DNA from 2 places in the Erwinia wuhanensis genome. Region 2 is predicted to be linked to the other one. Evidence: predicted binding sites of a transcription regulator. Region 2 holds the regulator's gene; the other holds the start of a gene.
What was found. Region 2 encodes PhoB, which activates phosphate uptake and scavenging genes when phosphate is short. Its sites were predicted from a motif close to CTGTCATAAAACTGNCNNAT; they were not measured.

Region 1: a site for PhoB is predicted at 1,749-1,768, ahead of glpT (glycerol-3-phosphate transporter). Genes of this name have one in related genera too.

What each region holds. Positions count from the first base shown of each region.
Region 1 is NZ_JAUJUH010000011.1:61,705-65,105, reverse strand. Features, by position in the region: gene QZH36_RS20825 (YehS family protein) at 1-265, shown strand, start outside; gene QZH36_RS20820 (carboxylate/amino acid/amine transporter) at 707-1,558, opposite strand; gene glpT (glycerol-3-phosphate transporter) at 1,888-3,231, shown strand; gene glpQ (glycerophosphodiester phosphodiesterase) at 3,246-3,401, shown strand, end outside.
Region 2 is NZ_JAUJUH010000002.1:628,937-632,337, reverse strand. Features, by position in the region: gene sbcD (exonuclease subunit SbcD) at 1-1,164, opposite strand, end outside; gene phoB (phosphate response regulator transcription factor PhoB) at 1,363-2,052, shown strand; gene phoR (phosphate regulon sensor histidine kinase PhoR) at 2,076-3,389, shown strand.

The sequences.
Region 1 (3,401 bases), on a different contig from region 2:
CGAAGATGCGCCTGAGCCTTCTGTCGAACGCAAGATGACGAATAATATTATTATTAAAAAACTGCGCATCGCTTTCGATTTAAAAACCACGGATATTATTGACGTGCTTAAGCTGGCGGACTTCGCCGTGGGCCAGTCTGAAATTGGCGCTATTTTCCGAAAGCCAGGGCATAAAAATTACCGTGAATGCGGCGATCAGATTTTAAGGAATTTCCTGAAGGGAATGACAATGAAATTACGCCCTGCCCCTGTTAAAAAAGCTTAAATATTAGTGCAGCCTTCGGGCTGCCTGCTATTTAAAACGCTATCAAAAAATGCATTATTTATATTCCCTTCCTGCCTTTACAGGGCAAGTCACTCCTCATAATATCCGCCTGATATTTACACATTGTAAATATAGCGAACCATGAAAGAAGATATATTATGAGAGCGCAACTATCAGCAGCGCAGGTAAAAACCACGACACTACCAAAACTATTTTCGGCACGCTATTTTCTAAAATTTATAGGCTGCTTTCCCCGTCAGCGCTGAGTTATAGCACCGGGCAGGTAACGACAGCGGGGGAAGATAGCGGTAGCCGTATTGGCAAAACCAGTAAAACGAATGTGAATCTGCTGGTCAGTAAATCACGGCCGCACCTGGTTCACTAACGAGCCAGGCAAAGGCGTTAAGCAGGGCGTGTCGCGCCCCGCTTTTTATCGTCGTGCTATTTTTTGATCACCCAGTGTCGGTGTACCCATAGCGAGGCGAAAATTACCGCTGCGCCAACGATAAAGCTCGGCCAGTGCGGCTGCTGCTGCCAGATTGCAAGGTTAACCAGCAATCCGGCGGGCACGTGCATATTATTCATAATGCCCAGCGTGCCGGCATCAACCTGCGTCGCGCCGTAGTTCCACATAAAGTAACCCAGCCCGGAAGCCGCCACGCCCAGCCAGATCAGGATGCTCCACTGTAGCGTGGTGGTCGGCAGCTTCTGCGGATTGCCCCACAGGCACCAGGCGATAATCGCGACGAGCGCCGCGCCCATATAAAACCAGGAAAAGGCGGCGTGCTGCGGCATCGGACGCGTTTCCTGCAGGCGCTTGTAACCCACCATGCCAACGGCAAAGCAAAGGTTGGCAAGCTGCACCAGCAGCAGGCCAAACCAGAAGTGGTCGCTGACCTTGTCGTAGCGAATAATCGCCGCGCCCGCCACCGCCAGCAGCGCGCTCAGTGCATAGCCGGGGCGCACGCCTCTTCCGCTCATCAGGTCATAAATCAGGGTGATATAGAGCGGCGTCATCACCGTAAACAGCAGCAGCTCGGAAACGCTGAGGTAGAGGTAAGCCTCAAAGCTGAACAGATACATAATACCCAGCTGCAGCGCGCCTACGCCCATATAGAGCAGCAGCGTTGATGGCCGATAGCCGCGCCAGCGCAGAAACGGCAGGAAAACCACGGCGGCCAGCAGCAGACGGATCAGCACGGAAAAGACGCTGTCGACCTGGCCTGCCAGATATTCGCCGATCAGGCTGAACGAAAAGGCCCACAGGATAGTGGTGATTATCAGTAAGATCACGATAAAAACTCGCTGGTGAAAAGTGCGCACAGTGTAGCGAAATCGGCGTGGACGCGGGGAAATATCTGGTTGACATCTGATTGCAAAATGTACTCTCCTGTTTTTATCCTGCCGTTTGAGTGAGCCTGCTCACACTCCTTGCCGGCATGGCTAAAAGCATTCAGAGAAGCGTGCCGCATAATTCGTTTGATTGTCATAAAAATGTAACCTTTGGGTTCTTCTTCACAGCGAGGCCGCGCGTTTTCTTTTAGGCTCCTTCCGCTACGGATCGCGTTTATCTGTTGCTGCACGACGAAAAAAACGAATATAAATTGCCATTGGAGGCTGTTATGTTATCTGTTTTTAAACCTGCGTCGCATCGAACGCGCGTTGACACCAGCGAAATCGATCCGCTTTATCGTAAATTACGCTGGCAGATATTTTTTGGTATTTTCTTCGGCTATGCGGCCTATTATCTGGTGCGGAAAAATTTTGCGCTGGCGATGCCTTCGCTGATCGAGCAGGGTTTTTCTCGAGGGGATTTAGGCTTTGCCCTTTCAGGTATTTCCATCGCCTACGGATTTTCTAAATTTATTATGGGATCCGTTTCCGATCGCTCGAATCCACGCTACTTTTTGCCCGCCGGTTTAATTCTGGCGGCGGCGGTCATGTTGTTTATGGGATTCGTTCCCTGGGCCACCTCCAGCATTACCGTGATGTTCGTGCTGCTGTTTTTATGCGGCTGGTTCCAGGGCATGGGCTGGCCGCCCTGTGGACGCACTATGGTGCACTGGTGGTCGCACAAGGAGCGCGGCGGCATCGTTTCCGTCTGGAACTGCGCGCACAACGTCGGCGGCGGCCTGCCTCCGCTGCTGTTTCTGCTGGGCATGTACTGGTTTAACGACTGGAAAGCGTCGCTTTATATGCCCGCTTTCGCCGCCATTCTGGTGGCCGTCATCGCCTTTGCGTTAATGCGCGACACGCCGCAATCCTGCGGTCTGCCGCCGATTGAAGAGTATAAAAACGACTATCCGCCCGACTATGATAAAAGCCAGGAAGAGGAGCTGACCGCCAGGCAAATTTTTATGCAGTACGTACTGCCCAACCGGCTGCTCTGGTATATCGCGCTGGCCAACGTGTTTGTCTATCTGCTGCGCTACGGCATTCTCGACTGGTCACCGACCTATTTAAAAGAGGTGAAGCACTTTACGCTGGATAAATCCTCCTGGGCCTACTTTCTTTATGAGTACGCCGGCATTCCCGGCACGCTGCTGTGCGGCTGGATGTCCGATAAGGTGTTCAGAGGCAATCGTGGCGCGACCGGCGTCTTTTTTATGGTGCTGGTGACGATCGCCACCGTGGTTTACTGGCTGAATCCTCCCGGCAATCCGGGCGTGGATATTACCTGCATGATCGTGATCGGCTTTCTGATTTATGGGCCAGTAATGCTGATTGGGCTGCACGCCCTGGAGCTGGCGCCGAAGAAAGCCGCGGGAACGGCGGCGGGCTTCACCGGGCTGTTCGGCTATCTTGGCGGCTCGGTGGCCGCCAGCGCTATTGTCGGCTACACCGTAGATTACTTCGGCTGGGACGGCGGCTTTATCGTGATGATCGGCGGCGGCGTGCTGGCCGTTATCCTGCTGGTTATCACCATGCTGAACGAACACAGGCACAAAAAAGGGGCAACGCAATGAAAAAGCTTATAGCTATGCTGCTGCTGGGCGCTTCGTTCGGTACAGTGGCCGCGGAAACACACAAGATTGTAATTGCCCATCGTGGCGCGAGCGGCTACCTCCCGGAACACTCGCTGCCCGCCAAAGCGATGGCTTACGCGCAGGGATCCGACTTCCTTGAGCAGGATCTG
Region 2 (3,401 bases):
CGTGGCGCGCGCGATGCGCTCCGGCTCTTCTTCTTCGGCGGCCAGACGGCGCTGAAAGACTTCCTCCACACTCAGCTCGCTCAGGGTTTCGTTGTTCTGCCGGCTGATAATGCTGTCGCGCTGCTCGCGGCTGCGGCGCAGCAGCACCACCTCGACCGGCAGGCTTTCCGTCAGTTCCTGGATACGCCGCTGGAGGTCGTTGAGCCAGGTTTGCGTGGCGATTTCGATATCCAGCCAGACTTTCTGCCCCGTTTCCGGCGGCTGGATCTCGCGCAGCTGGCGCTCGATCTCTTCCAGCGAGCCTTTAATCATCTGCATGGGCTGAAAGAGCGGCACCGTCAGCGGCATGACCTGCTGTAGCTGGCCGTCGGCGAAATCGACCAGGAACACGCTTTTATCGCGTCCCAGCTCGTCAAAGCTGAGCGGAATGGGCGAGCCGCTGTAGCGAATATGATCCGTATCGGCGATGCGCTGCGCGCGGTGAATATGGCCCAGCGCGATATAATCCGCAGGGGGAAAGGCCTGGGCGGGAAAAGCGTCCAGCGTGCCGATATAGATGTCGCGTACGGCGTCGCTTTTGGTGACGCCCATTGTGGTCAGATGGCCGGTGGCAATAATGGGCAGCGGCAGCTCGCCGCGTATTTGCACCGCTGCCGCGTAGCTGCGCTGATAGTGGTGAGTAATCGCTTCCAGCAGCGTCTGCTGTTTTTCCCGTCCCGACTGACCCGCTTTGCTGACGGTAATATCGCGGGGGCGTAAAAAAGGAATAGCGCAGAGCACCGCGCCGGGCTGACCGTCCCGCTGGTTCAGCATCAGCACCTGATCGGCCGGATCCTCGCTGGCGGCGGCAATCACCCGCGTATTCAGACAGGCCAGCAGCTCGCGCGATTCGTTCAGCATGGCGACGGAGTCGTGGTTGCCCGCCAGAATAATCAGCTGGCAGCCGGTCTGATGCAGCCTGACCACAAACCGATTGTAAAGCTCGCGCGCGTAGCTGGGCGGCGAGCCGGTATCAAACACGTCGCCCGCGACGATCACGGCATCGACCTGATGTTGCTCAACCTGTCCGACCAGCCATGTCAGAAAAGCGTCATGCTCCGGCGCCCGGCTTTTGGTGTAAAAAAACTGGCCCAGATGCCAGTCGGCGGTATGAATAAGTCGCATAGCGTCCCTTCAGTGTCAGGTAAGCGAAACGCCGATTATAAACGCCTGGCCAAAAAACCTCAGCTACGCATTTCCATCCTGCTGAAAGTGTTATAAAACTGATGATTAGCCGGCGCTTTTTTCATAAAAGTGTCATAAATCTGACGCATAATGACGCCGCATATCCAGTGACATTCCGTCACAAACGCAGGAGCAATAATGGCTAAGCGCATTCTGGTGGTCGAAGATGAAGCCCCAATCCGTGAGATGTTGTGTTTTGTGCTGGAGCAAAATGACTATCAGCCGATAGAAGCGGAAGATTATGACAGCGCCATTAATCTGTTGATTGAGCCGTGGCCCGATCTGATCCTGCTGGACTGGATGCTGCCCGGCGGCACCGGTATTCAGTTTATCCGCCATCTGAAACGCGAGGCGATGACCCGCGATATTCCGGTGATGATGCTGACCGCGCGCGGCGAAGAGGAAGACCGCGTGCGCGGGCTGGAAGTGGGCGCGGACGACTATATTATCAAGCCTTTTTCGCCCAAAGAGCTGGTGGCCCGCATCAAAGCGGTGATGCGCCGTATTTCGCCCATGGCGGTGGAAGAGGTGATTGAAATTCAGGGCCTGAGCCTGGATCCCTCCTCGCACCGCGTGATGTCGGCAACGCAGCCGCTGGAGATGGGGCCGACGGAATATAAGCTGCTGCATTTCTTTATGACGCACCCCGAGCGCGTCTACAGCCGCGAGCAGTTGCTTAATAACGTCTGGGGCACTAACGTGTACGTGGAAGATCGTACTGTAGACGTGCATATTCGCCGTCTGCGTAAGGCACTTGAACTGACCGGGCACGATCGTATGGTGCAGACAGTGCGCGGAACGGGTTACCGCTTCTCTGCGCGTTACTGATTGTCCCCACTGGAGTTTTCATCGTGCTGGAACGCCTCTCCTGGAAGAGATTGCTGCTTGAGCTGCTGCTCGCCTGCCTGCCAGCGCTGATTGTCGGTCTGCTGGTCGGCGGGCTGCCGTGGTGGCTGCTGCTGGCCGTACTGGCCGTGCTGGGCTGGCATTTTGCTAACCTGCTTCGTCTTTCCCACTGGCTGTGGATCGATCGCAGCATCACGCCGCCGACCGGACGCGGCAGCTGGGAACCGCTTTTTTACGGCCTTTACCAGATGCAGGCGCGCAACCGCCGCCGCCGTCGGGAGCTGGGCCATCTGATTAAACGCTTTCGCAGCGGCGCGGAATCCTTGCCGGATGCGCTGGTGCTGACCACGGAAGAGGGCACGATTTTCTGGTGCAACGGTCTGGCGCAACAGCTGCTGGGGCTGCGCTGGCCGGAAGACAACGGCCAAAATATCTTAAACCTGCTGCGCTATCCTGAATTTACCCTCTATCTGCGCCAGCGCGATTTCTCGCGGCCGCTGACGCTGGTGCTGAACAGCCATCGCCATCTTGAGTTCCGCGTGATGCCCTATAGCGAAGGCCAGTGGCTGCTGGTGGCGCGCGACGTGACGCAAATGCATCAGCTGGAAGGCGCGCGGCGCAACTTTTTCGCCAACGTCAGCCATGAGCTGCGCACGCCGCTTACCGTGCTTCAGGGCTACCTGGAGATGATGAGCGACGCGGTGCTGGAAGGCCCGTCGCGCAATAAGGCGCTGCATACCATGCAGGAACAAACCCGCCGCATGGATGCCCTGGTTAAACAGCTGCTGACGCTGTCGCGGATCGAAGCCGCGCCCGCGCTTGATTTGCAGGAAAAAGTCGATGTGCCGCTGATGCTGCGGCTGCTCCAGCGCGAGGCGGAAACGCTCAGCCAGGGGCGGCACGAAATCCACTTTTCCGCCGATCCGCAGCTGCGGGTATTCGGTAACGATGAGCAGCTGCGCAGCGCCATTTCCAATCTCGTCTATAACGCCGTCAACCATACGCCGGACGGCACGCGCATCACCGTCAGCTGGCAAAAGACGTCGCACGGCGCGCAGTTTAAGGTCTGCGACAACGGGCCGGGCATCGCCGCCGAGCATATTCCTCGCCTGACCGAACGTTTTTATCGCGTCGATAAGGCGCGCTCGCGGCAGACCGGCGGCAGCGGGCTGGGGCTGGCTATCGTCAAACACGCGCTCAGCCATCACCATGCCCGTCTGGAAATTACCAGCCAGCCGGGTAAAGAAACCTGTTTCTGCTTCTCGCTGCCTGCAAGGTTGATCGTCAACAACGAACTGGCTCAGAATGCGGTTCACTGAGCTGGCGGATAA